2 regions of the Clostridium fungisolvens genome follow, and region 2 is predicted to be linked to the other one. Evidence: a T-box and tRNA genes for the amino acid it is inferred to sense, from the RefSeq annotation. Region 2 holds a T-box; the other holds one or more tRNA genes.
The links. A T-box is a leader RNA that pairs with one kind of tRNA and senses whether it is charged. The one in region 2 lies ahead of metG (methionine--tRNA ligase), so its partner is inferred to be a tRNA-Met.
Positions count from the first base shown of each region.

Region 1 (15,556 bases), 2.0 Mb from region 2:
ATAATTGAAATCATAATTATTGTCTGTATATACAGAGGTAGTTAACCTACAACAATCTCCAAGTTCAAGATAAGTTTGGAATATACCTGTTATAAGTAAATTTACTTTTTTTTCTCCACCTAGATATATTTCAATATAATCGCCAATTGATTTATTAAGACTCTTAGATATTTTACTACTAATAGCAATCTCGTTTCCGTTTTCAGGGTTTCTTCCTTCTGTAATTGGAAGTTTAGCTTTTGAATAATCATCAAAAACAAAGCCCTTCATGGTTGTTAATTTCGTTCCTTTCTTCCATTTCATAGTAACTTGAGTTGCTATATTGCTATTTAAAACATACGACACTCTTGAATCATTTTTTATAATATCTTCGACTTCTCTATTTTTATTACTATCTATTACGTTAATCATAACATCGCATTTGTCTACACCAAGCCAATAGTCATTGTTATCTTTCAAGGTATTTGCCACATCCAGAGATATTACCCCAAAATTTATACCAAAAACTGTCACGATAGAAGTTATGAGTATCACAATGGAGTTTTTTCTATTTCTCATTACCCCTCTTAAGGCAATTCCTATAGCTGAAAACTGAAATTTCAAATTACCTTTATAATATTTTTTCTTTTTAGTACTGGAATTTGTCATTCCATTTAAGGCATAAACCGGCTTAACCTTTTTTGTCTTACTTATGATTCTATATATCATACCTATTACTAAAGTTACAATCGCTGAATAACATATAGCTCCAGGAACAAGTAAATTATTAGTAACAACTTTCCCCATATTCTTAAATACCGAGATTAATATAATATTTGATATACTTGCAGAAGCTACTCCACCTAATAAACAGGCTATGGAAGTTATAAAAAAATAGAACTTTAGGTACAAACTCAAAATATCACCGGAATTATATCCCATGGTCTTATATATGGCAATTACTTTGGCATCGGTAATCATCAGATTTTGTATCATAAAATTAATTATTATACAATTAACAACTAGCATGATAATACCTATGGCAAGAAAAATTGCTCCGATTATATTACCAGAAATTTTATTTACATTAATAGTGTCTTCCAAAGTTATTATGTGTCCATTCATTTGTCCATCATTTTTTTCTCTGTAAGCCTGTTCAATATCCTCTCCTGTTACACCAGGCTTTCCGTAAAGCCTAATGTTTAGATTTCCGTACACCCCTTTTGGTAGTTGCTTTATTAATATTTCACTATCATATGAAGTAGTCATGTCATAAATTTCTGAATATATCCCTCTTACTGTGTAAAAGAGATTTCCATTAGAAAACTTTATTTTAATTTTATCTCCAACTTTAACGTTATTTTTATTGCTTAAACATGCTGGAATTATACATTCGTTATCTTTCAACTCCCTTATCGTATCCTTGCTTCCTGTAAGAAATCGAATATCTCCATAAATCGAGTCTTTATATTCTGCTAGTCTAAAAAAACCTTCTAACTTTTTATCATTGGAGGTAATTTCCTCATCAATATAATGCACCTTACTATATTCAATCTTATTAACATTTGGTAGCTTTGCAAATGCTTCTCCTAATGCAATTACATCCGTCTCTTTTTGAGAGTAGGGATATAAGATTCCAGAAGCTGAATTACACTCCTTCACAAAATCCTTAAAGGGCTTATCTAAAGATATCAGAATACTTATAGACGCACTTATCAGCATAGAACATAACATTATAATTATAAACATGAGTGTAGTTTGCAATTTTTTATGTCTAAAATTTTTGATCCACATACTCTTATCCCCTCTTACTACATACTATTTAGCAGACGCATAAACTGCCAACTACTTACTGGCACTTTATTATGGATGAACCACTTCATAATTAAACTTATATTTTCGAATTCTCCTCTCAAAACCCAGAGGAGTTTTGAAAATAGATTTCGGATTGAAGTGGTTCATCTTTATATCTGCATCCTATATATTTATAATAATTGGTAAATATAAAATAAAAATATATTAAATATTAATAATTATTAATAGCTCTATGGACCGTATATTGAAATTAGGGTGTCTCTACATCCGACACTTCAATGAGTTTCTACTGTAGAAACGCCCTAATTTCTATTATCATATCCCATAAGATTATTAATAAATGAATTATATAAGCGATAGAAATCAAAAAAGTGGCTGTTATACATGAATTAAGTTAATTCACTGTACGACAGCCACAGCAATTATTCACTATCAGCTTTGGTTTTATTATATTCTTCCATTTGCTTTAAGTAATTTATCTGAGTTTCAGTTTTACCTGAGTATTTTAAACTTTCATCAATAGCTTCAACTGTGGCCTTACCAGAAGCCCCCTCCTGCATTTCAACCTTTAATTTTTCAAATTGCTCTCTTGTTAGCCCGATATAACTTCCACAGCTTGGACAAGCAATTTGATATGTTTTCTTATATGGTATTATAGGTATAAAAAACAAGGTAAACCATGTTGTTGCAATACACAATCTCCAAACATTAGTCTGGTTGCAATAATTGCAGGTACGTTCAAAAACTCCACCAATAAACTTTCTGGTTACCTTACCCCATCCCCAAATTATCATAATATCACTCCTTATATATAATCCAAATAATTATAACATTTACCTGTATATTCCACAACTAAGGCTTATTATAATTAAATTTGGTGATGTTAAAGCAACCTGTTGAAATTAATTGGTTATTCATCCGATGCTATAATGAGCTTATAATTTAACTTTATAAATATTATTAAGGGTGCATATTTGATTATCAATGTATAATATATTTGAATAACATTATAACAAACATAAAAATGCTCAGTAACTTTTACATATATACTTTAAAATAGAGTGGAGGTCTTGTAATGGAAACATCAAAGTTTAGAAAATTATATCTTTTAATTAATATTCCGATAATGCTTCTATTTTTTATCCTATTAATTACTCCAATTTTCATAACTGATAGATTGGCTATATATTATGTTGGTATAGCTGCTCGAATACTCTTGGGCATTTGGTGTATTTTTAATGGGTTATGGAATAGTTGTACTGATTATTATTCTTTTTTAAAGAATAATAGGTTTCAAAAAAACAATAAAACTCCTAGATGGGCATGGTTTTTACTTCTTATAGTGGGTGTTGAATGTATTATAACTGCTTTTATGGGTTATGGATTTAATGGGGTTAAGAAACCTATATAATTGTTAGGATAGCCTATCACTTAATCTTCTAATTAAAAGCAATTTAAAGGAAGTCGTATCGACTTCCTTAAAAAATAAATAATTATATGCTTTATCTTACTCAAATCATCTATTATATAAACTTATTTGCTTCTAAACCTTTAAAATCACTTATATGGCCATTTCTTTTCTACAAGCTCTTTAATTTAATAAAATATGCAATAGATCCATGTAAAAAACAAAATGCTGAAAATGCAAGTAATGCGATTAAGGTGTTAATTCCTATATAAAACATATCAACAAGATATGGACTCTTATAAACTGTAGCCACCATATTTACAAAAAAGTAAAACGCAATTAAGAAATTTACTAGGTTGGAGGTTATAACCTTTAACATATTTTTAGTAAGTCTTTTATTGCTATTTAAAAAGTCTTTCTCACAACAAATATCACTTTTGTTTTCTGATTTTACCCATAACACCATTTTGCCCCCTAGCATTCTGGTGTTATACATAGGTTTCCACCCAAGTTTTATATAGGTTCTAAAATACTCTTTATCAATTATATCAGGCAAATCAACAAAACATTTTGTTTTTCTCTTTTCGCCTCTTGAAAAAGAGAATACATTTCCACTTCTATTTATTTCATCTAAAAGAAATCCCTGTTCTTCCATCTCTTCAATCCATTTTTCAACCTTACTTGGATAATAAATAAAGAAACGGTTCTTTTTTATCTTAATTAATTCATTAGGTCCTTTACCACCATTAATCACTTTGATATAACTGGTATTTCTTTGTTCCTCTTCATTTTCACTCATAATATCATCCCTTTTATTTTTCTTAACAAACCCTTAAAAATATTATTCTACTAACCATATCTTAACTATACAGTAAAAGCTGCTCTAAATCTATAAAATAAAAAAGTTATGCATGTGGCGAAAATCTTCAAAGCTCAAGATTTTCGAACATACATAACTTAATTTCTATAAAGGATTAATTTGTCTTCTTTTTAGTTATTTAAAGATTAAATCTATTAAAGGTGAAACAAAAAGTATTATTGAAAGAATTACTATAAATATTACTGTAATCCAAATCACTACATTTTGCACCTTGTTATTTACATACTCACCCATAAGCTCCTTCTTATTGATTAGTACTACCATAAATATCAATATAACTGGGCTTAACATACCAGCTATCTCTTGAGTTGCAAGCATAACACCCACCAAAGATATATGTGGTATCAATACTAATACTGAACTAAATATTATCATAAAGGTAAATATACCATAAAAAGTAGGAGCTTCTTTGTATTTATGATTTAATCCGCTTTCAAAACCAAAGGATTCACAAATAGCATAAGACGTTGATAGTGGGATTATCATTGTTGCAAGAACCGATGCTCCAAAAAGTCCTGCTCCAAATAGAATTGAAGCATAATTTCCTGCTAAAGGTCTAAGAGCTGAAGCAGCCTGCTCAGCACTATCTATTTGTATTCCAGCTTTATATAAAGTAACTGCAGTACACACTATAATAAAGAAGGATACCAAGTCGCCCCAGATTGCTCCTAAATAAACATCTAATTTTTCGTACTTGTAATCTTTGAGCTTTATTCCTTTGTCAACTACAGAAGACTGAAGATAAAATTGCATATATGGAGTAATTGTAGTTCCTATCATACCTATAAAGGTCAATATAAAGGCTTTATCAAATTTAAGTGTAGGTGTCACTGTAGCTGTTAAAACTTCATGCCAGTTTGGCTTTACTATAAAGCAAGTTATTATATACGAAAAGAAAACAAAAGTGAACGCTAAAAATAACTTTTCTGTTTTTGAATACGACCCTTTCGTAATTAAAAACCAAACTGCAAAAGCCATTACAGGCACTGAAATATATTTAGTTACACCAAACAGCTCCATACTTGCTGCAATCCCTGCAAAATCACCTATACACACACCAAAGTTAGCTATAAATAAGGTGAGCATTGCAAAAAGCGCAAGTTTTACACCAAACTTTTCTCTTATTAGATCTGCTAGGCCTTTTCCTGTTACTATAGCCATACGCGCATTCATTTCTTGAATTACAGCTAAACTGAAGGTAATAAGAAGAAGTCCCCAAAGCATTTTATATCCATAACTTGCTCCTACAGAAGCATAAGTTGCTATTCCACCAGCATCATTTCCTGCATTTACAGTTATAAGTCCTGGACCGATAATTGTCATGATAAAGAGTATCTTTTTGAATCGGCTATTTTTTACTTCACTCATAGTGCCACCCTCCTTAATGGAGCATACTCTTTAACACTGTCATTTAATGATATTGTACCCACTAATTCATTAACTTCATCTATAACTGGCAAAGAATTTACGCTGTATTTTTCCATTGTTTCAATTGCTTCTTCTATAGTATCTTCATCCCTCAATATCTGTGGTTGTGTCGCCATAATGTTATAAAGCTTAGTATCTTTATCTGATGTTATCAGTCTTAATATAGGAATAACACCTAGAAGATTACTTTTGTTGTTAATAACATAAATATAATAAGTTTCCTCTTCATCAGGAACATTTATTTTTATCCACTCTGCTACTTCCGCAACAGTTATATCTGGAAGGAAAGCAATAAAGTCCTTAGACATAATACTTCCAACTGTATTTCTTTCATATTCCATAAGTTCTCTAATCTCTTCTTGACTTTCCTCATCCATTTGAGTAAGAAGTTTTTCAACTCTATCATCTTCTATTTCTTCAAGAATATCTGCTACTTCATCCGATGGCATTATCTCAAAAATATCAGAAGCCTTCTTATCAGACATAGAATTAAGCAAATTAACCTGAACCTCTGTCTCTATCTCTTCAAGAACTTCAGCAGCTTTTTGGTTATTAAGGCTATTAAAAAGAATATGACGACTTTTATTATCAAGTTCTTCAATTATATCTGCTATTTCAGCTGCATGAAGAGTTTCAATTTTGTTTGCTGGTGAGTAAAGCTGCAAATTATTGCTACCAGTTGATAGTGGCTGTACATTATCCCAAATTATAAGTTTGTTTCTTAGCTGAAAATTTAGAGCTCCTGTCAATAATATAAATGGATATTCCACTCCCAGACGCCTTAAAAGACCTCTAGTTCCAATATCAACTGCAATAAGCTGCCACTTTCCATTTATATTTCCAAGTCTTACATCATTTACTCGCTCTACTCTTTTTCCATTAGTATCTACTATTTGTTTATCTAAAAAATCTTTTGCTAAATATATACCCTTACTATCTGGTAAACTTATTAATAAACTCTTTGTATTTATTTCTATATAATATCTTTCTTTGCTATCTTTAAAAATATCAAGCTTTTCTAATGAAACATAGAAAGACTTTGGTCCATTTTTAATTTGAACATAAGTTGCTGTAGGTTTTTCCTGATTAAAATCTAGTACAAAATCGCTAAGTTTGCCTATTAATTGCCCTGATTTATTGTGAATTTCTTTCTTTAAGATCTTGCTAAAGAAAAAACTAGTTGCTTTATCCATTTGTTTCACCCCTTCTGTTTACGGCATCATAAATATTTCATGATCCTCATAACTTATTCTTACAATGTTTCAAATTGCAATACATGCAAAAATGAAATTTTTAGTTATTAGAGGGGTTCGTCAAATAATTTACATTAAAACCATGAATACCTGTTTTTAGTTTCATAACAATAACCTCCAAAGCTATCGTTACTCAAACGGCAGTTACCCGTGTAAATAACGATCCATATTCTATATTTAGTTGTATTCGTCTTATCCTCAGGGTCGTCTTCCATTAGTAACCACCTCCTAATTCAATATATAAAAAATTTGCTTAAACAATCTTCTTTAGTAATTTTTTTTGCGCATCTGCCTTTTCTGAACGTATGTGAAGAAATTCTGGCAGGCGACATATTGTTCTTTTTTATTCTTTAACTTATACTATGTCTTAAGTCTGTTCGCATAATTATCCACAGATATAATTGAGATATAATTTTCTAAAGAATAAAAAACTCTCCATCCCTACGGATGAAGAGTTATATGCTCGACAAAAAAACACTTACTTTCTCCATCCGTTGAGCTTTAGCACTACAAGGCTTTGAGCATAAGCATTCATATTTATGAATGTTGTCAGCTACATTAAGTAAAACCTTAATTCGGCAGTACCTGCTGACCCATTGGCGTCTCTCGACATTTCTGGGCAGTAGCGTGTATCCTTGTAGGAACCTCACCTAACGAGATATTTAATTTTATTACCTTTTATATCATATTCCCTTTAGCATGATTTGTAAACATAATTTCACATAAATTTGCGATTAAAATTTTTTAATAGCCTTTTTTGCTTTTTTTTGTAAGTTTTTTTAACTCCATTATAATTTTTCTAAACTTTTTTTCAAAACTTCTTGACTTTTCAATTCCTTTACTGTATATTAAGTGAGTAGGCAAGTTTAAAACATAATATCGCGGGGTGGAGCAGTTGGCAGCTCGTCGGGCTCATAACCCGAAGGTCGTAGGTTCAAGTCCTGCCCCCGCAACCAAAAAGCAGTTATACTTAAGTATAACTGCTTATTTTTATTTATTATTTAAGTTCACTTTGCTCATACTCTTAAATGTTCTCAATGAGATTTCTTCGTAAGATATTATGTATTTTTAAAGTTACTGTACTTTTACAATAACTAAGTTTAGTTCTAAATTTAACCATACATAATAATTTAAGTTATATTATGTAATCTCTTCTTATTAACGCAAGAATAACATCATCTACTAGCTCACCTTTAATCATGGTTCTTTCTCTTAGAATCCCTTCTTGCAAAAAACCTGACCTTATTAAAGCCTTTACTGATGCATCATTACCAAAGGTTACCGTAGCTTCTATCCTATTTACTTTAACTTTTTCAAAAGCAAACTTTGTTATTGTTTTTATAGCTTCAGTCCCATAACCTTTATTCCAAACATCCCTATTTAGACCATACCCAATTTCACACCTTTTAGCATCTTCATCAAAGTTTCCCAGACTAAAGTATCCAATTAACTTATTGTCATCTTTTCTAATAATTCCCCATGTTATTTCTTCCTTAGATATAAATTCATCTTGATAGTTATCTATTATTAACAAAGCTTTTTCCTTTGTATTTATATGAGTAAAAAAGTCATATTTAGCCACCTCTGGGTCACTAAATATAGCAAAAACATCCTCCACATCACTCGCTTCCATTTTTCTGAATAGCAATCTCTCTGATTCTAAATTTGGAAACACATCAAAGAGACTTTTATCAATACCTCGATCAATCCAGTGATTTTGCATACTACACCTCTCATAAAAATTATTTAATATCCTCAGGCTATACTTTGATTTTGTATTATAAACACTTTAGCTTTTAATACTCAAGTAATAGGTTCTATCTTAGTTTAAGTGATTTTTGTCTTTACTAATGATATTTAACAAATTAATCTTCAAACCTTAATATATACGTACAAACACAAAAAAATAACTACCAAAGGCAGTTATTAATAAATTACCCCCATTAAGTTCCAACTAATAGTAAATATTACTAGTATTATTAAATAAATAAGGATTGTGTTTCTTGTTTTATGTTCCTTGGCATTTTAAAAAAATCTATTAATTAATGAAGAATATATTGGCGATAAAATAAGTGCTGTTACAACTAAAGTTATTAATATTAGTTAATTTCATAATATAAAAAAAGATATACAAAAATACTATATATCTTTATATACCTCAAAGCTTTATATAATTAATTTTCTAGTTATTATCTAAACCTAATAACTGATCTATGCAATCAATCTTATAATCAAAATCATCTACTTGTCCAAAGCCATAACTTGCAAATACAAAGGGAATGCCAGCAAATCTTGTTGCTTCCATATCCCATTGAGTATCTCCTACGTAAATTGGATTCTTTAAGTTATTTCTTTCTACTACAAGCTTTATATTTTCACCCTTAGTAAGTCCTGTTCTTTCTGCATTTTCATAGTCAATAAAGTACTCACTAAGATTATGAGCTTTAAGAAAAGCTTCAATATAACCAACTTGGCAGTTACTAACTATAAACAATTTGTACTTTTTTGCTAATTTCTGAATGGTATCCTCTAATTTATCAAACAAACTACCACCATGTTCCTCTAAGTACTTACACTCATTTGCCCAACATGCAGTTATTAAAGTTGTTCTCTGCTCATGTTCTAGATGAGGAAATAATCTTAATGGTATTTCAAGTACTGATAATCCCATTATTGCTTTTATATCTTCTACTGTTATTTTGTGAGTAATTTTTGTATTACTTATTATTTCATTAAAGGCATCTGTAACTCCTTGTGTTGAATCCCATAGTGTTCCATCCAAATCAAAAATAATGCTATCTATCTTCATGCTTTCCTCCAAATTAAAATGCTATATTTCTTTAGTTATTTACTTATCTAAACAAAATCTATTAAAGTTGCTGCCAAATTAAACTTCCAACTAACTTTCATTTACTCCGCTCTATTCTAGGATTGTAAATATCTACTATTCTATTGTAATAAAATTTTATTGCTTTTACAAATTAGTTTTGTATTTATCCAATCTTTTTTGTTATATAAATCTCATTAATTATTAATTATAAAAATCTTTTTCATACAATTACTACCCAAAACTTAAGTAATATGTATTATATTTGTATACATATAATAACTGCTTCTCTATTTTAAAGAACAATGCGTATATACAATTTTTTATTACTATTTTGAATTAAGTACACTATAAGTCAATTCATCTAATGCTTTACAAGCCTCTTCATCATTGGGATTACTAATAATCCTTACCAAGTACTGATTCACTTCTTTGTTATATATAGTAAAAATAATTCTACTTGAATTCGAATTAGTCATACATAGATAAAGATTATTTATTGCACCGAACAAATTATTTCTATTATCATTATTGTTATAAGAGCTAAACCTCATCAAATTTAAGCTTGAATATAAACTTCCAGCAGCAGTTGTTCTTAAAAAAGTTTTTCCCTCGTCATCATTCTTATTATAATCATTATTTAGCATTCCGTTAGCTAGAACTAACTGATTTGTAAAGGACTCATCTATTTCCTTTTGATCCTGTTCTCTTTGATTATTCATAATTATACTATATAAAATAACTATAATTAAGGCAAAAGGTACTGCCTTTTTTATAATAGTTCTGGCAATCTTTAATAGTTTTTTCACTACATTATTTCCCCTTTCTCCCTAAATTAAGTATGTAATGTTAAACTCATATATTACAATTTTGTACTTAAGAATTTTTCTACAAACTCTATCTCATTTTCAAATGTACTTTTAGATGTATCTACTTCTGCTAATTTCGTTGATACATTCTTAGCCATATAATGCATATAATAATAGTCTAAAATAAAGATTTGTGTTATTTTCACATAGTTTATATGCACTAAACCTTTATATCTATTTTCTGTTATGATAATCAAATAACTATTGGAGGTTCACTTATGTATAGCACTGTTATTTTTGATATTGATGGAACTATTTTAGATACAGAATTTGCAGTACTTTCTTCTCTACAGAAGTTAGTATATGAAGAGACTAATAAAAAACTAAGCTTTGAAGATTTAATCTTCTCTTTTGGAATCACAGGTGAAGCTGCACTTACACAGCTTGGGATAAAAGATCCTAAGAAAGGCTGTATCAAGTGGAACAAATACTTAAGAGATTACTTTCATCATGTGAAAGTTTTTGATGATATGGAAGAAACTTTAGCAAAACTTCATGAAATGTATATTTCTATTGGTATTGTTACCTCCAAAACCAAACTAGAATATGAAGCGGATTTTATACCATTTGGACTATCTAATTTTTTTAATATAGTTGTTTGTGCAGACGACACTGAAAAGCATAAACCTAATCCTGAACCTATTTTAAAATTTATTGAACTTTCAGGCTCAGATACATCAAATACTATATATATAGGGGATACGATATATGACTTCAGATGTGCACAGGACTCTCATATTGACTTTGCCTTAGCATCCTGGGGATGCAAATCTCAAGATGGTATCAATGCAACTTATATATTAAAGAATCCAAAAGAGTTGTTAGATATAGTTACGGTAGCGTAATATTATGTACATCCATAAATTCTACCTGCTGCTAATATTAGAGATTCACTTATTTAGACTGTTTTTTCTGTCTGATACACACAACAATCAATATCGTATCAGTTTCTATAAGGTCCTTAATCCAACTATTAAGTTATACCTGTGCGATAATTATTGGAAACTTTAATTATAGAACAAGTATAACTTAAGCTTTTATCAAAGAATCCTTTAATGCTATAACTTTGAAAATCGATTTATACATGCATACTGGTAAACCTCTTTATGGTAATTTGAGCCTCAATATTTATACATACTTACCACATAATTGGTATTAGGTAGAACCTGTACATGATATTTCTTTCCTTTTGTAAGAAAGTTTTTAGAATATTGTCCATTAAACTCAAAGTCCTTATCTCCTACCGTGAGTCTTGTAATAGTAGCTCTACCTTTTATAACTTTGAAATCTCTTAATTGTCCATCATAAGCTTCGTATTGTGAGTTAATCATATTTGGTAGATCTTTATAGTAAGGAATCTCTATAGAAGCAATAGCAATTGAAAATATTATGGATACTGCACATATAATTTTCGCTCTTATTTTCACAGAGGGCTTTTCTCCCTTATCGTTTATAATACTTATATTAGAAATACCTAATCCGAATATAACTATGGCAAAAAAACTAATACCTATTATATGTCCTACAAATACTATTTTGAAGTTTTTAGATGATTCCATTATCAAAGGCACTATCAGTCCTATAAAAAATACTGGAATTGCAGAAATCCACATTATTTTTTTAGCCTTATTCTTAAACTTCATTACTCTCACTCCTAAAAATGTATTAATAGCTTAATATGTGCTGAAGAATATATAATCAAACAGAACTTAGCTCTATATCTTTAGTATAATTTTTATGAAATAGTAAACAAATGGCGCCGCTAATATGATACTATCAAATCTATCTAGGATTCCACCATGCCCAGGAATTATATTTCCAAAATCCTTAATTTCATTGAATCTTTTTATTAAGGAAGCAATTAAATCCCCACATTGTGATATCACTGATCCTATAACTCCCATTACTAAACAAAAATATACGAAATTATATTCATGAAATCCTGTAAATTTTAAAATTATTATCCCATATAAACATGACATCAATGTTGCACCTATTACTCCACCAACAAATCCCTCAATAGATTTATTAGGACTTAGTTCTGGAGTTAATTTATTCTTGCCAAAGGTCTTACCGATTGCATATGCAAAGGTATCAGCACTCCAAGCTATTATAAATACAAACCAAACAAGAATATCTCCATAATCATTGAGCCTAACTATTTGAAGTATAAATGAAAACATAAAAGTAACATAGAAAAATCCTATAAAAGTTATAGCTATATTTTTTGCATTTTGCTTACTATAAAAAAGCACTGAGTAAAAGACTAAAAAAATAGAGAATAAACTTATAAACAATCCTAGATTTGAGCTAAGCTTAGGTAAGACAAATATGTAGTATAACACTGAGAATCCCATTCCGATCAACTTATAATTAATGCTAAAACCTTTAAAGGATTTATAAAATTCATTAAGTCCAATTGTTATAATTAAAAGAAGTGCAACATTTAAGAGTATTAGATTTTTGCTAAGCAGTATTCCGATTAAAATTGGTAAGCCTATAAATGAACTTATTATTCTTTGTTTCACCATACTCCTCCTTTTACTCGCAAAGGTTTCTCCTCTTCTTCGTAGGCTTTTTAATGCATTTTCAGAGTGTTCCTCTGATAAATCTGATAAAGTTTTAAAAGGACCAACTTCAGCTTCATAGTAATGATAAAGATGTTTTGGTATGCTATTCAATTATTTCAACCTTTCTCGTATTTAAATCTACAATCCTAGTTCTAGTATCTGACTTTGAAATAAATATTGGCTCCCCATTATTTTCTATACAATAGGAAATAGGAATTGATACCCCACAGTTTCTATAAGAACCATCTGCGTGGCTCGTTCCAATAACAATGGTTTTATAAGTTTGAGCAATAGCCTTTGCTTCCCTCACCCATTGCTCAAACTGTTCCTCACTAAACATTCCTACTCCAATTGGATGTACGATAAAGTCAATTTTTTCTTCTACTCTTTTTAAATCTCTCCTAGCCTTTAGTATTTCCATACATAATATGTATCCAATTGTATTATTATTATAATTAACAGTTAAAGGATCATATAATTCTACATTTTCATCAGGAATAGTTTTAGCTCTTTCTATGATTTTTTTACCGTCACAGCTTATTATTACAGCTCTATCTTTGTTATCTTTTCTGTAAGATGATACTATTGTAACTTTATAGTCTTTAGCAACTTTGCATGCTTCTTCCAATGCTTTTTCGTCTGATAAATATCCTTCAGGATAAAGAACTAAATCAATTCTATCGTTAGCTTTTATAGCTTCTTTCATCTGTTCAATTTGCTTTTCATGTATTGGTTGTCCAATTAAAATTCTCATAATAATTCCCCTACCATAAAACTTTCCCCTCTTTTTATTTAAATCTAAAATGCTATTTTTCAGTGCTTAGTGTAATTTTATTAAAGGAATAGAATACATTAATAAAATCAACATATTTCTTATAAAGATCAGCCTCACTTATATTGAGAACTTCATCAAATTTATTCGGTGACTTTACTAGTTTTCTTAATTTATCATAACCAAACAAATTCACAATAGCTTCAACCATGGTATACGAGTATTGATAGCCATTACGATCAAAAAACGTTTTAAAATCTTCCCCAGTGTCTAAGTCTTTGAAAGTAGGGATTTCCCCATTACTAATCCCTTCACTAACCGTTTGTCTTATCCAGTTTTCATTATTATCCTTGGCTTCATAGCAAGCAATTCCTTCATTTAACCACCTTGGAGTATTGCTGTTTATTTTATTAACTAGAATATGTACAAATTCATGAATTGCAGTATTTAGTACATTATCGAAATTGGATCCAGGTGGTGGATTTAGAGGTGATGCTATTATAATCTTTCCAGCTCCAAGCCCTCCTCTTATCCAATCTGGAGCATCTTGTAGCCCTAAAGCAGTATGAAGTGATTTGATGTTAGAATGAATTTCTATAATTAGTTTATTTTCAAGTTTCTGCTCTAAATTAATTGTTATTCTACTATAATTATTTTCTAGTGCATCTATAACTTTATCTATACACTTACTATCGTTTTCTCTGAAACAGATTATAAAATGCTCTGTCTCTGATCTTAAGTTAAGCTTAATTTCATCCTTGTCATTGCAATCATTAAGTTCTTCATACAAATATTTGTTTTCTTCTTTATTATTTGCAGCATTCATCCTATCATCTCCTTAATAGAAGTACGTTAACTCTTTCTCAAAATATTCTCCCTAATAACTAAACAATTAACGCTTTGCCTCTTACCATAATATTCTATTAATGTAGATAATTATAACTTAATTCACTTGTTGCTACAACTTTCAATTTAATGGCAATAATTGTAGCTAGTGTTTCATATATTGGCGTCAATATTGACCCTAAGCCAATAGAAAAGCAAGATATTATATTTAATATTCTCCTAAATATTTTTAATGTTTTATTCTTTTGAATATAAAAAAAGAGAGAAACCTATTTTTTAAGTCTCTCTCTTTTCTTTGATATTATTCCATATTTAACCAGATTCTATGTAAGCTATCCGATATATCGATCACTTTGTTGAAGAATTTCTTTCTGAAGCTTCTTACTCAAAGAATCAAGCACTATCCTATAGGACATATCTATCATCTGCTTTACCACATTGTCTGGTACATTGCCATCAAAATATACTGAATTCCAATGTAGTTTGTTCATGTGATACCCTGGAATTATATGTTCATATTCGTCTCTCAGCATCTGCCCAAAGAAAGGCTCACACTTTATTGTAATAATAGGCTTATTATATTTATCTTCTCCTATCATAAGAAAAATTTTTCCTCCAATAAAGTATCTAGTAGCATTCCACTCTTCCTTAAAGTCTTTTATAGCTCCATGCTTTGAAAGGCAATACTCATCTAGCCATTCATAGTTCATAAAAACACTCCTTTTCTAACGTACCTTCTCAATACCTAGTTCCTTAAACAGTTTTGCTAATCGTTCATTCTCATGGTTAGCAACAGGAAATCCTGTATTATACGAATAATGCTGTAGTACATCAGCATCCTTAAGAATTTCTTCATAGCTTCCGCCTATATCATTTTTATTACTATGATTATAAATAGCGTTGCAAACA
Region 1 is NZ_BLZR01000001.1:2,588,344-2,603,899, forward strand. It holds gene bsdtw1_RS11145 (ABC transporter permease) at 1-1,773, opposite strand, end outside; gene bsdtw1_RS11150 (zinc-ribbon domain-containing protein) at 2,217-2,588, opposite strand; gene bsdtw1_RS11155 (hypothetical protein) at 2,870-3,205, shown strand; gene bsdtw1_RS11160 (DUF2812 domain-containing protein) at 3,375-4,001, opposite strand; gene bsdtw1_RS11165 (Nramp family divalent metal transporter) at 4,197-5,450, opposite strand; gene bsdtw1_RS11170 (magnesium transporter) at 5,447-6,703, opposite strand; gene bsdtw1_RS11175 (hypothetical protein) at 6,838-6,978, opposite strand; M-box (ykoK) riboswitch at 7,242-7,428, opposite strand; tRNA gene bsdtw1_RS11180 (tRNA-Met) at 7,644-7,719, shown strand; gene bsdtw1_RS11185 (GNAT family N-acetyltransferase) at 7,899-8,486, opposite strand; gene bsdtw1_RS11190 (HAD family hydrolase) at 8,946-9,572, opposite strand; gene bsdtw1_RS11195 (hypothetical protein) at 9,920-10,399, opposite strand; gene bsdtw1_RS11200 (HAD family hydrolase) at 10,678-11,304, shown strand; gene bsdtw1_RS11205 (hypothetical protein) at 11,581-12,102, opposite strand; gene bsdtw1_RS11210 (phosphatidate cytidylyltransferase) at 12,175-13,140, opposite strand; gene bsdtw1_RS11215 (hypothetical protein) at 13,133-13,783, opposite strand; gene bsdtw1_RS11220 (gluzincin family metallopeptidase) at 13,836-14,627, opposite strand; gene bsdtw1_RS23615 (DUF1646 family protein) at 14,725-14,898, opposite strand; gene bsdtw1_RS11230 (MmcQ/YjbR family DNA-binding protein) at 14,980-15,357, opposite strand; gene bsdtw1_RS11235 (HD domain-containing protein) at 15,373-15,556, opposite strand, start outside.
Region 1: it encodes a tRNA-Met, which carries the amino acid that the T-box ahead of metG (methionine--tRNA ligase) is inferred to sense. The anticodon was not compared.

Region 2 (15,556 bases):
CTCTAGGTTTCCTGATAAAAGATAAGTTTTGTATTATATCATTATCTAGTCGCTTTGGAACTACGTATATAGATTTATCATCATAAAAATTGCCGGTTTTCTTATCATATATACCAACTACATAATTAAACTTCTTTACTTCTTTTCCCATTTGCATTTCAAATACATAATCTGGTGCAAGAGTGGATTTTTCACTTACTGCTTTTGCAGAGGATAATAAATCATATATCTCTGATATAGTACTCTTGTCTGTTACAACAAATCTAAATCCAGTATCTCTAGTGCTCTGAATCACTATTTTATCAACTTTATTTTGTTTTATATATTCGAAATCTTTATTTTTACTTCCAAGCTTACTTTGTATTGCTTCAGTTACACCACATGATACAAATAACGCTGACACTAAAACAAATATCATTAATAAAATAATGCTCTTTCTACTATTCACTTTGTACCAAACTCCCTTATAGATATAATAATTGTAACTAAACTCATATTTTCAGGCTCATTCTCAAACTAAGAACAATACATAAAGGAGAAGCTTAATACTTCTCCTACCTTCCTCTTACTTAAATTATAATACTATAGGGTTCCTAACTCAACTATTAATTTATATCGGTCATTATTTATTCTGGGTAAAACTCTCTACAATAACATCGAATACAGAATTTAAACTTTCCTTATATTTGTCTTGTCCTATACTAAAATCCACCTTGAAGACTATTCCGTTTGCTTCACTAACGTAGTATGTATTGTGATATACTAGTTTTCCTTGATTTAGCTTTTCCTTATAGTCAACCTTTCTGCATTCTTTATCTTTTATCTTTATATTTACTATCTTATAATCTAATATCTTTTCATTATTTAATCTAACTTTGTCTTCTCCAGATATCTTGTCCAAATTTTCTTTTGAATTTAATAGCTGAGCATAGCCCATGACCCCTAATTCATCATTTTTAAAGTTATTGGAGTAAATTATATAATTTCCTGGATAAGATTTTTGTTCTGCAATCCATTCACTAGGCAATTTATACTGATACTTCCCATCATTTATTGAGTATTGCTTGAAATCAGTTATATTACTGTTCATTAAAGACACTATCCTCAATCTATCATTAAACCCTATTTGGACTACAAAAAGTACCGCCATAAGACTTATGAGAATCAGCATAACTCCCAATTGCTTTTTGTTCATAAACGCTTTCACTTTTTACCCCCTGTAATATAGCATTTTATACTCTAGTATATTATAGGTACAAGCCTTTTATTACAAAATTAAGGTGGTGAAAAGATAAACTATTTATACTTATTTGTTATAAGCAGTCTATCAAACTACACCACCTTGATTCTATTTCATTGGTACAACTATCATGGAATTTTTAAAATCATAGAACATTAGCCAATAACCATAATCCTTACCCTTCTTAGAATAAGGCATCCAAGTTACAAATCCTGACTTACCTCCATATGGTTGTTCTAACTTATCTTTAGTTCCAGGTACTGCATAAACCAAGTATTTAACTCTGCCCTCATCATCGCATTTAAACCCAATCATAAAGTATCCATATTTTTTAATGTATGGATAATAATTTATCATAGGATAATATACTACTGTGTACTTATTGTAGTTTGATATGTTGCACATAACGTCTAAATCTTTTACTGGAACCTTGTACCACTTACAGTACTTTATGTCTCTGAATCCACCAACTTCTTCAAAGTCCTGAACAACACCTTGGAAGAACTCTCCTATACTACCTCTTATCTCGAAGCTATTTTCTACATCTATTTCTATATCTTTTTCTTTTTCTTTTGCCTCAATAATTGACCTCTCATATTCATCAAACTTATGATCCTTAGGATCTTCTTCGTCTTCTCTATCGTTTATTTTATCCAAGTAACTTTCTACAGGCTCATCCTCTACTTCATTACTAGGAGTTTCAACTTCAACTCTATTTATTTCTTCCTCTGCCTCTAACTTTTTATCGGCTTTTTCAATAACTACCTTATCTTCTTGTGGAATCTCTTCTGGTTTTCTTGGATTCTCTTTAATTTCTTCTACAATCGGTTGCTGTAGTACTTCTTCTCTCTTTTCTTCTACTTCTTCTTTAATTTCTACTTTAACTTTCTTATCTTGCTCATATTCAAGTTTTTTATGTTCATCTTTATGATGATGCTCATCTTTACTACTTTCTTTTACTTCTACTTTTTCTTCTGCTTTCACCTCTGTCTTAACCTTTGCATTGATTAGTTTGTAAGCCTTCCAATCATCACTTGGCAACTCCCCATTCATAAATCCACCAAGTACAAAGGTCAACTTTCCATCCAATTCTTTTGCAAGGGCCGCTCCTGAGACTTTATCAAATAATATGCCTGCTCCACCGATATCATTTGCTAAATACTCACAACTTGTCTCAGCCTTACCTTGTTCAGATATGTTCACAGGACCTAGGTTTATTAATTGCTTATTATCTTTCTTTGAACAGATAAGGATCATGCACAACTTCCCATTATCTTTTTTTAAGTTCTGCGCATAGAAGGTTATCTTGCATTTATCATTTTTAGCCTCAATCTTTGCATAGCCTGACAAAGGCTTATCAGATGATACAGAATGACCTCTTTCATCTTCTTGAAGTATAATAAAACTCCTATATAATTTTCCGTGTGACAACTTAATAGTCCCTCCACATTATATTTATTCTTTATATTATATGTGTAAAGTCTTATAATATGATTGAAAAGGCTTCTATACAGTTGTCCCATTTTAAAAAGAAAAAACCTCTGTCTTTAACAGGGTTTTTCTATAGAATTAAATAATTACTAGTGCTATCACACTAAAAGCTTAATTAAATATTTTTATGTACATATAACTATTAACTATTATTCTTTTCTTCATATATTGAATCACTAAGAGCTGCAAATTCAGCAATACTTAGAGTTTCACCTCTTCTTTTAGGATCTATTCCACTATTTTCGAACGCCTTTTCCATATGCTCTTTTGTAAGACCTATACTTTTAACGGTATTCCATAAAGTCTTTCTTCTCATATTAAATGAATTTCTTACGACATCAAAAAATAGTTTTTCACTTTTTACATCTACTCTAGGTTTTCCAAGTCTATCTAACCTTATAACAATTGATTCAACCTTTGGCCTCGGAATAAAGCAATTAGGTGAAACATATCTTACAATTCTTGTATCGCAATAGTATTGGACAAGAACAGATATAGAACCGTATTCTTTACAATTAGGCTCTGAATTTATTCTTTCTGCAACCTCTTTCTGTATCATTATTGTTAGAGATTTAAAATTGTATCCTTCGTTCAAAAGTCTTACAATAATTGGAGTAGTAACGTAGTACGGAAGATTGGCTACAAGTTTTACACTCTTCTCTTCACCTATCAATTCATTAAAATCAACTTTTAATGCATCTTTATGAACTAATTGAAACTTAGGGTTATCTCCGAGTTCATTTTGTAATATTGGTACTAGCTCATCATCTAGCTCTATTGCTATTACCTTTTTTGCTTTTTTAAGAAGCTCTGCTGTTAGAGTCCCAACTCCTGGGCCGATTTCTATGACTAAATCATCCTCGGTTACTTCAGCTCCATCTACAATGTCTTGTAATACCGAATCATCTACAAGAAAGTTTTGACCTAAACTTTTAGTAAATTTAAAATTATACTTTTTCACTAATTCTTGCGTCTTTATATCTTTTATATCCATAAAATTATTCTCCTATACTTAACTTTTTATCAACCTTTTTCATAGCTTCCACAAATTCTTCTTTAGTTATTCCATAATTATTTAATCTGGAAAGCAGTTGGTTCCCATTTCCATATCCAATACTAAGTTCTTTACCTAAAAGAGCTCTCCTATTTTTAGCAGCTCCATCACCAACTAATTTAAAATATAAAAGGTCTTGAATGCTAAACTCTTCTCTTTTTTCCTTTTGATTAGCCTTTGCCTCAGTTAAAGCTCTTATTATAACTTCTGGCGTAGCATTTTCTACCCCAATGTCACCATCCTTTGTTCCATCCTCCCTTGCTATATAAGCATGTTTTATTCCTTCTACTCTTTTAGAAATTATTCGTCTTATCTTTTCACCAGCAAAGTCTGGATCAGTTAGTACTATTACACCTTGTCTTTTCTGTGCTTCTTTAATTCTATTTATAATCTTACCGTTTATTCCAAATCCACCTACAGCTATAACTTCAGCATCTACAGCTTTTTTTACCGCAGTAACATCATCTCTTCCCTCAACCACAATAACTTCTTTTATCACAAAAAGACTTCCTTTCCTTTTTAAATCATAATCTTAATTTAACTAGTTACACCGCTTCTGTCAACTTTATAAAAAAGTCGCTGAAGTGATCTTCTTCAGTGAGCTTTTTTAACGCATCTGCCTTTCCGAATGTATATGAGGAAAATTTGGCAGGCGAATAAGTTTTATTTTTTACTGTGTAGCCATAAAGAGCTTCTAAAAGCATTGAAATATCTAGGTTTATCTAACTTAAAAATTTTATAACTTCCTATACAGTAAAAAAGTCGCTGAAGCGATCTTCTTCAGTGAGCTTTTTTAACGCATCTGCCTTTCCGAATGTATATGAGAAAACTTACAGGCTAATAAGTTTTATTTTTTACTGTGTAGCCATAAAGAGCTTCTAAAAGCATTGAAATATCTAGGTTTATCTAACTTAAAAATTTCATACTCTCCTTAACAGTAAAAAGAAAATAGAGATAACTAGCCGTTATCTCTATTTCTCTATTATCCTTGACCTGGATAAGCAATAATATAAACATCTACGTTTCTTACACCCCACGAATTTGCATCACTACTTGAATTCATATAAAGATCTACCCTATTATTTTTAATTGCACCGCCAGTATCATGTGCAACAGCAAACCCATAACCAGGTATGTAAACCTTTGTTCCTAAAGGAATTACCCTTGGGTCTACCGCAATAGTACTAGTTCCACTTGCATTTCTCTTAGGTGTGTTGCCTGTAGCTGTACTTCCACCTCCAGTATAAGCAGTTGCTACTACTGAAAGCTTTTTCTTATAAGCTATTGAATCTCCTCTAGACAGCGCAAGAGTATTCATCGTACCCTTTACAACTACTTTATTCTGAGGATCCTTTACTACCTTTTCAGCTACTACTTTCTTACTTACCTCTTTGCCATTTTCAACGATAACTCTATAAGTAACTTCTTTTTCTCCAGGAGCACCTTCCTGAACCGTTTTTACAACGCTTCTGTCTAGATTGTCATCATTATTGACAACAGTACTATAATCCAACTGTTGACTTTCCTTTACAACCTTAGACTCCACTCTTACAACTTCTATTTTCATTCCTGCTGTTATTTGGGTGTTTATTGCTGGAGATATCTTGTCATATTCTTCAAGTTGTATCCCTTCAGCACTCAACATTTCATTTACGTTACCTTCGGCGGTTTGTATCTTTAGCTCTTTTCCATCAACCGCAACCTCTACATCAACTGCCTTTTTTATATTAATCTTTATATTGCTCTTCACAGATTGATCTAAAGATGGTTGAATTTTGTCCTTAGGGCCTAGAACTATACCGTTATCGTGTAATGCCCCTTTAACAGTCCCTTTAAATGTCGTTAATGTCTGTTCATTGCCGTCTATACTAACTATTACAGTCTTTCTCATGTTGCATATTACTATAACCAAGCTTGTTGCAACAACAAGCCCCAACACGATTTTTGCCTTAGGACCATTAGAAAAAATCTTTCTTAGATTGATTTTCATTTTTTCTACCATTTATTTTCCCTCCTTTGGCAAGAGCGTCTGTAGCATTATAACTTAAAATATCGATTTTTGTCAAATTTTAGCCTCTTGCTTTTTTGTTGACTGTCTAGAAATGCACCATCTGCATATTTTAAAAGTAAATAATAATTAAATAAAATGAGAGCATTAGTGAGGAAACAGTCACTTTGGGGAGTATTTACAGATAAATGGCCCAAGTTTATTACCTTATATATATATTAAATTCATCTTTTAGTTATTACTACTATTTTTATTTTCTGTTCCCATAATATGTAAAACTATAAAATATATTTTACCCTATACCTATAATTTTAGCAACTGTTTAATATTTTTTATAAATTGATCATTTATTTCTTTAGGTTCTAATCCTTTTATATCTGCTAACTTTTCAACAATATATCTGATATAATCAGATTGATTTCTCTTTCCCCTAAAAGGTACTGGTGCCATATAAGGACAGTCTGTTTCAACTAACATCCTATCTAATGGTACCTCCTTAGCAACTTCTAATATCTTTTTAGCATTTTTAAAAGTAACTACTCCAGTAAATCCTATGTAGTACCCAAGCTTCAAACATTCCTTTGCAAACTCCACGCTACCAGAAAAACAGTGCACTATACCCTTTACATTAGTAAATTCCTTCATAATTTCTAAGGTATCTCCGTGTGCCTCTCTATCATGTATCACAACTGGTAGTTTAAGCTCTTCTGCTAACTTCATGTGCGCTCTAAACACACTTTTCTGAACTTCCCTTGGAGGATTTTCTTCCCAATAATAATCTAATCCTATCTCTCCAATAGCCTTTACTTTTTTATTTTTGGCTAATTCCTTTATTCTTTCAAAACTACTTTCATTAAATTCATCAGCATTTTCTGGATGTATACCTACTGCAGCATAAAAAATATCATATTGCTCTGATAACTTAACTGACATTTCAGCTCCATATAAAGAAGATCCACAGTTAAGTACCCCGATTACACCATTGTCTCGAATATCAGTTATAACCTTTTCTCTATCATCATCAAAGGACTTATCGTCATAATGTGCATGGGTATCAAATATGTTAAATGCAAAATCACCCATAAATAGCCACCTTTCAAAATTTAATATATAAATTATTACATAAGATGTATAAGCTGTCAAACCAAGTTTTCAAATTATTCGATCAATTCGTGAACATACAAAACTGCTTCATATCTAATTATCACCCTATTTTTGTAAACTTATACATATTTTAAATTAACTTCCTATACTTGCAAGAACAGGAGATAGTATACCTAATACTCCTCCTAAAAGTGCTCCCAACCATGTAATAGCTGAAAGTTCCTTACTTGCTATATCCAATATTATTTTTTCAGCATAATCTACATCGAAGGAATTGATTTGATCTTCTACAATTTTAGGTATGTCAATTATATGTATAATATTAGAACCCTCATCATTAATGAATTTATCATATATATTTTCTATCAAATTACTTAATTCATCATTAATGCTTCCATCATAACTATTGAGCAACTTTGTTATTGAAGTATTAGATATTTCTTTGATAAGCACATCTATAGCACGGCCTATCTTTTCTTCAAAAGCCCCACTCATAACAAGTGTTTTAATCGTACTTCTTATGTACTTTTCTATTCTGTCCTCATAGTTTTCAGCTAATAATATCAATATATGATGATACGACTCAAAGCTGTCTATCTTATCTAGAATCAGTTTTAATCCGCCTTCTAACACATCAGAGGTTATTAGCCTTTCCACTGCTGAAGCCGATAATATGTCTATTAAGTTTTTTCTTGAATCCTGAGGAATCCCATAAAGCACGTCTTTTACTTGCTTTTTTCCAAAGCTAGAAATTATAGTTCCTATATATGAAACCAGTAAAATCTTATTATCATCATCTTCAATATAACTATCTATGGCTTGCAGAAATTTGTCATATACCGAATCCACATTTAAAAACATTGATACTAATGGATTCATCCCAGATAAAACATTGTTTTTTATTGCTTCTTTAACCTTTTCCTCTACCTTATCTTCCCTAAGTATAGATGATACTTGCTTAGAAATACCATCTCTTTCATTATAAATATATGTATTTATAGAAGAGAATACCTCTGGAGGAACAATGTCCTCTACCTTCATACTTTCACTAACCAAATGATCTAATGATTGATTAATATTTTGATTAATATATTGCGCAATTTTAGATTTATCAATTACTTTTGGCATGTCATTAAGTATGTTATTATAGAATCCCTTTCCCGAAGACAATTCTTTTAGCTTACTGGGTTTTTCTAACAAGGTTATATTAATTTTATTCATAATAAATTTAGATGCTGAATCTATAAACTCTTCATTTCTAAATTTAGTAAGCGCATAACTGGAAGCTTTAACTTTAAATCTAATCTTTAGTTTTTTATAATAGTCTCCAATCTTATCTTCTAGAACTTCATCTAAATCTTTATCTAAACTCTTAGCACTGCCTATCTTCTTTTCAATAATACTCTTTAAGTGATTTTTTATATTATCATTACTTAAAGCACTAATCATAACGTCATTAGTAAGAAGATGATTTCCAACAGTTTCACCAACACTTCTAGAAATCCTCGCTTTTTCTTTAGGTATGAGCCCTGGTGTAAAAGGTAACTTAATACCAAATAACCTTTTCTCATAGTGTGGTCTAAAAAGCATTTTTATAGCTACCCAATTTGTTATATATCCGATTATAGCGCCTATTAAAACTCCAAAAAAGTATTTCATACTAATCCTCCCTTACTAGAACTTATGAATTGAAGTTGTATATGTATATTTCTTTAGATATAATATCTATAATATATAGATGAACTAAGTTTTACATATAATACTTTTTATAAACTTTAACTTATAAACAATGCATCTATTTATGATAAACAATTATTTTATATGGTTGGTGATATTATGAATGACACAAGTTCAATAATTATAAAGCTTCAAAGATGCAAGTTATTCTCACATTTTACAGAAGAGAATCTAAAATCTATTTTATCAAACAACAAAACCTCTCTGAAATCTTATACTCCGAATGATGTTATATTTATCGAGGATGAGCCTTGCAATCATCTTAGTGTAATATTATCTGGAAAAATTGATATACAAAAACTCGATTCAGACGGCAATGTCCTCATCGTTTCGACCATGGAAGACGGAAACGTATTTGGCGAAAATCTATTATTTGGGGATAGAAACCAATACCCTATGTCAGTTATATGCAAAGACGTTTCTGAAGTACTTCATATATCTAAAGAAAAAGTATATGAACTTTGCGAAACAGATCATATTTTCATGTTGAAATTTTTTAGAATTCTTTCAAACAAAGCAGTTGCCCTAAGCTCAAAACTTAAGCAAGTAAGCATGAAGTCTCTCCGCCAAATGATCTGCCACTTTCTAATGGTTAAATACAATAAATCAGAAAGTTCTTTAATTCAATTAAATATGACTAAGAAAGAGTGGTCTGATAAGCTTGGCGTCCAAAGACCATCTTTGTCTAGAGAATTAATTAAAATGAAAGAAGAAGGACTTATTGACTATGACAGAAGATCAATAACCATATTAGATATAGAGGCTATTGAAGCTGAAAGTTAATAAATCAGTTCATAATTTTTTTATTTTTTTGACATCAAATCGACATATTAGAGGAGTATATTTATATATGTAAAGTAGCTAAGCGCTAAATAATTTACCCCTTAAAACCATTTATAAATAGGCTAAAGCCCTTGAAAGTTTGTTCCCCTTACACAGACTTTCAAGGGTATTTTTTTACTGTATAGAAAATATAAAACTTTAGAACTAGCTAAATCTAAAGGCTTCAATTGTTCTACAGTGTTTTTAATAATATACAGTAAAAAAAGAAAACTTATTCGCATGCCAGATTTTCCTCATATACATTCGGAAAGGCATATGAGGAAAAAAGTCGTTGAAAAAAGTCTCTTCAACGACTTTTTTTACATTATAACCTTCCAGACTTTAATCTCATTACTTCATAATCAATTGTCTTTTTATCAATTCTTTCGAATAATAAGTCTAAATCATTTAATTTAATGTCTTTTAACTCCTGAAAGCTCCAACTAGCTTCTCCTATACCAAAAAAACCTCTAAGCTTTTCACAAGAAAAAGGTATTATTGGGTTTAATAAATTAGCTAGGTTAACTATAATCTGCACACAATTATATAAAGTTTGTCTGCACTTCTCCTCGTCTTCTTTAATTGTTATCCAAGGAGTTTCTTCATCAAAGAGCTTATTCCCCCTTTTCACTAGAGAAAATATTGTATTTATTGCGTCTTTAAATTCACCATTTTCAATGCTTAGTCCAGCTTTTTTATACGTTTCTTCTATCTCTCTCTTTATTCTAGGATTTAATCCACAATTAGCTATACTTCCTTTATAATTTTTGTGGATAAAAGTTAATGTTCTGTTGACAAAATTACCGAATCCACCTAGAAGTTCACTATTATGCGAATTAATAAATTCTCTCCAGGAAAAATCAGAATCCCTCTTTTCAGGCCCATTTACCATCAAAAAGTACCTTATAGAATCTGGATTGTAGTGCTCTATTATATAAGGAACCCAAACTGCCCAGTTTCTGCTGGTTGAAAATTTTTTCCCTTCTAGATTCAAATATTCACTAGAAACAATTCTAAGATTCACATCATTAAAACCAAGAGCAAAAAGTATTGAAGGGAAAATAACAGTATGAAATGGAATGTTGTCCTTTCCATGAATTAAATAAACCCTACTATCTTTACTATTCCAGTATTCATCAAGTAAGTCTTTGTTTCCATTACAGCATTTAAGTGATGCGGAAAGATACCCTAGCACTGCCTCTATCCAAACATATATCTTCTTATCTTCAAAACCTTCTAAAGGCACATCAATTCCCCATTCTAGATCTCTTGTAACTGCTCTATCCCTGAGTCCTTCCTTTATATATCTTTCTGTTAGCTTTACAGCATTATCTCTCCATCCATGCTCTGAGCTTAATAATTGTTTTAAATTATCATCAAACTTTGAAAGCTTAAAGAAAAGATGCCTACTTTCTTTAACAATAGGTTCCGAACCACAGATCTTACACTTTTTATCTATTAGGTCCTCAGGATCTAATATTTCAGAACATTGTTCACACTGGTCCCCTCTAGCTACCCCTCCACAATGTGGACATATTCCTTCAATATATCTATCTGGAAGAAACTGATTACAACTTTCACAGTAAGTTTGAGCCACCAATTTTTCATATATATATCCATCTTCATATAACTTCTTTATATATTCCTTTACTACCTTATGATGGTTTACACTATCAGTTTTGGCATACAAATCATATGATATCCCTAAAGAGCTGAAGCAATGTTCAAATTCTCTGTGATAGTAGTCTGCAATCTCTCTAGGAGCTTTCTTTTCTTCTTTTGCTTTTATTGCTATAGGTGTTCCATGACAGTCACTGCCAGAAACAAATATAACCTCGTCCCCTTTTGCTCTATGATATCTTGCAAGTGCATCTCCAGGAATTACAGATGCTAGTCTTCCTAAATGTAATGATCCATTGGCATAAGGCCAAGAATTTCCGATAACTACTTTCATTAATATAAGCCCCCTTTATTAATAAACTCCTTTTTCAATTATACATAAAATCCACTTATTGCTATCATACTTAACTTAAGTTAAAAACTCGCCTAACTATAGACGAGTTTTTAGTAATTTATAGATAAAAAACTTTATCTAACAACACTTCCTGTTTCAAGATTGCCTGGATCAACCACAAAAAGCTTACCATCATCATCGGTAGCAGCTGCAAGAATCATACCTTGTGAAAGTTCTCCTCTTAGTTTTACAGGTTTTAAGTTTGCTACAAGCACTATGCTTTTCCCTACAAGTTCTTCTGGCTTATAGTACTGAGCTATACCTGATACCACTTGTCTTTCTTCCCCACCTAAATCAACTTTTAGTTTCAATAGTTTTTTTGCACCCTTTACAGGTTCACAGCCTATTACTTTTGCAACTCTTAAATCTATTTTTTCAAAATCTTCAATAGTTATTTCTTCTTTTATTGGCTTCATTTCTTTTTTCTCTGTAGCCTTTAACTGCTCTTGTCTTAATGCTTCTAATTCAGCTAGTTTAGCATCTACATCTATTCTTGGGAATATAACTGCTCCTTTATTAACTTTAGTTCCTGCACTAGTTCCATCAAAAGCAGATAAACTATCCCATGTAGTTACTTCTGAATTTATTTGTTCATTAATCTTACCGCTAGTTGTTGGTAAGAATGCTGATATCATAACAGAAGCAAATCTTAAGCTTTCTACAAGGTTATATAAAACTGTTCCTAGTCTTTCTTTCTTACTTTCATCTTTTGCAAGTATCCAAGGAGTTGTTTCATCTATATATTTGTTAGCTCTTCCTATTAAATCCCATATTGCTTCCAAAGCTTCAGGAATCTTAAGATCATCAATTGCAGCTTGAACTTTAACCGGAGTAGCTAAAGCTAAAGTTATCAATTCATTATCAATATCTTCTTTTGCAGTTGGAGCAGGTATTACACTATCAAAATACTTCTCTATCATAGTAATAGTTCTTGATAGGAGATTTCCTAAATCATTTGCAAGATCCGAATTTATCTTTTTTATAAATATTTCATTATTAAATAATCCATCAGAACCAAATGGTATCTCTTTAAGAAGATAATATCTTACTGGATCCACTCCGAAGCTGTTTACAAGAGCTACAGGGTCAACTACATTTCCTTTTGATTTTGACATTTTTCCACCATCAACAAGAAGCCAGCCATGACCAAATACTTGTTTAGGTAGTGGTACTTCAAGAGCCATAAGCATAATTGGCCAGTAAATTGTGTGGAATCTTAAAATATCTTTTCCAATTAAATGTACATCTGCAGGCCAAAATCTTTCATATAAAGAAGTATCCTCATTGCCATAGCCTAGCGCTGTTATATAGTTTGAAAGAGCATCTATCCATACATATATTACGTGTTCGTTATCAAAAGTTACTGGTATTCCCCAGTTAAAACTTGTTCTAGAAACACAAAGATCTTGTAACCCTGGTCTTAAAAAGTTATTTAACATTTCATTCTTTCTTGACTCAGGTTGAATGAATTCTGGATGGTCCTCAATATGCTTTATAAGTCTATCTGCATACTTACTCATCTTAAAGAAATATGCTTCTTCTTTAGCTTTTTCTACAGGTCTGCCACAATCTGGGCACTTTCCATCAACAAGCTGAGTTTCTGTCCAGAAAGATTCACAAGGAGTACAGTACCATCCTTCATAAGAGTCTTTATAGATATCTCCTTGATCATATAATTTCTTAAATATATCTTGAACAGCTTTTATATGATAGTCATCGGTAGTTCTGATGAACTTGTCATAACTTATGTCCATCATTTCCCAAAGACTCTTTATTCCAGCTACAATTTCATCTACATATTCTTTAGGTGTAACCCCTTTTTCTTCTGCTATTCTTTGAATCTTCTGTCCATGCTCATCTGTACCTGTAAGGAACATCACATCATATCCAGTAAGTCTCTTAAATCTAGCAAGAGCATCTGCTGCTACTGTAGTATAAGTGTTTCCTATGTGTAAATTTGCAGATGGATAATAAATTGGTGTAGTAATGTAATATGGTTTTTTGCACATATTTATTTCCTCCTAATGTATATTATTAGTTATAGTATTTCCTCTATTATTCTATAAATCTTTATTATGATAATAAAATTTTAAAGAAGGTGACATATTTTTCTTTTTTATTCTTTAACTTATATTATATTTTAAGTCTGTTACTCATACTTATCTACAGATCTAATTGAATTATAATTTCCTAAAGAATAAAACAAAAAACCTCTGCATAGACAATTTATGTCCATGCAGAGGCGAATTCACGCTGTACCACTCTACTTTATATCTATCTCACAATAGATACCTTAATAAGTGACTCCACTAAAAAGTTTTTATCACTTTGCAATATAACGGTTGCTACCGTACCTTCTTAAAAAATTCAGAAAGCCTGCTCCGAGCCCATATTCATGAAACTTTTTGTCACTGGCTTTCACCTATCCCAGCTCTCTTTTAGACAATCCATATCATTACTCTTCTCTTCAATGCATTTTAAATTATTTCTATATATTATATTAGTTTACATTAAAAATAATGTCAATAATTTTCTTGTTTTATAATTCATCTACTAATTCTTGTAGTTCGCTTTTACTTATGCCTTTAATACCCAAAAATAAGTACACAACACCTATTGCAAATAAAAGTATAGTTGATCCTGTAAAGTTTATTCCAACTAAAGAAAATATCGCACTTAAAACTACAGAAGGAGTTGTGGCATATAAGCTTAACTTAAATCTTTGTCCAAAAGTTGTTTCACCTTTAAATATTGTTCCTATTAATGCAATTATGAATGCTCTAAAATACAAACCTATTATGAATCCAAAGGCTAATATTGCAAACATAGCACTTGATATGGCACCATGAGAATCTAAAATCCCACCAATATCATTTTTATTGAAGTCCATGTTTAAGGTAGAATACTTTTGATCTAATGCAACTGTTCCTTCTGATTTTACTATTACAGTATCTCTGCCAAATATTATACCTGACTTATATTTGTCTGCCAAAAGATTTATATCTGAAGTATTGTCTAAAACAAAGGTTCCACTGTCTCTAACTATTTCAGCATTTTTATTGTTAGGAATCTCTAGCTGTCCATTTTTTATTTGGAAGTCTGGAACTTTTTCATTATATTCAATGGAAAGATCTTTCATAGTATTATTTACTTTGTAAGCAGGATATGCAAATGCCACTATAGAAAACACTAAAGCTAGAATTACACTATAAAGAAATGATTTCCCTGCAGATTGTTTTCTGAAAATAGCATAACTCTTAAAATCATAAAAACTTTTAATAAACCCCTTAAAAATATTCATTATTATACCACCTTTTTTCTAAATCTATACTATTATTCTAGACTAGAAAACTTAAGTTCACCTTAAGAAAAGTTAATAAATGCCTTAAACTTCCATATTTAATATTATAATTTCAAACAATTTTAAAACTCTCATCAATTAAGGCGAGAGTTTTAAAATCTTGATTAATAATAAGGTATAATTATCCTATACTTTACTTAAATAGATCCTTTAGATTTTCTAACGACATCTCCTTAAGTGCATTATACTCATTAATATCTTCTCCAATAATCTTTTCTATAACTTTCTTTTTTCGTCTTTGCAAGTCATAAACTCTTTCTTCTATTGTCCCCCTAGTTATAAGTTTAATTACTTCAACAGTATTCAATTGACCAATTCTATGAGCCCTATCTGTGGCCTGCTCTTCTATTGCAGGATTCCACCAAGGATCATAATGTACCACAACTTCAGCACCAGTTATATTAAGCCCTGTACCTCCTGCTTTAAGGGATATAAGAAATACTACAGAATCTCCATAGTTAAATTCTTTAACCAATTCAGTTCTCTCTTTTATCTCTGTATCACCATCTAGATATAGGTAATCTATGTAATTATCCTTTAAATGAAGTGCTATATTTTTTAATACTGTTGTAAATGAGGAAAACACCAAAACCTTTTTACCATTTCCTTTTGCATTTTCAATTATATTCATTAATGCTTCTAGCTTCCCATTTTGTCCTTTATATCCTTCAACTAGCACTGAAGGATCGCTACAGATTTGCCTAAGCCTTGTTAATGCTCCAAGT
Region 2 is NZ_BLZR01000001.1:4,600,247-4,615,802, forward strand. It holds gene bsdtw1_RS20430 (YhfM domain-containing protein) at 1-448, opposite strand, end outside; gene bsdtw1_RS20435 (hypothetical protein) at 623-1,207, opposite strand; gene bsdtw1_RS20440 (DUF7922 domain-containing protein) at 1,349-2,671, opposite strand; gene rsmA (16S rRNA (adenine(1518)-N(6)/adenine(1519)-N(6))-dimethyltransferase RsmA) at 2,874-3,725, opposite strand; gene rnmV (ribonuclease M5) at 3,730-4,284, opposite strand; gene bsdtw1_RS20455 (resuscitation-promoting factor) at 4,768-5,787, opposite strand; gene bsdtw1_RS20460 (TatD family hydrolase) at 6,097-6,876, opposite strand; gene bsdtw1_RS20465 (DUF445 family protein) at 7,033-8,556, opposite strand; gene bsdtw1_RS20470 (Crp/Fnr family transcriptional regulator) at 8,734-9,417, shown strand; gene metG (methionine--tRNA ligase) at 9,782-11,410, opposite strand; gene metG (methionine--tRNA ligase) at 11,545-13,479, opposite strand; T-box leader at 13,706-13,950, opposite strand; gene bsdtw1_RS20485 (DUF1189 domain-containing protein) at 14,010-14,771, opposite strand; gene bsdtw1_RS20490 (DEAD/DEAH box helicase) at 14,965-15,556, opposite strand, start outside.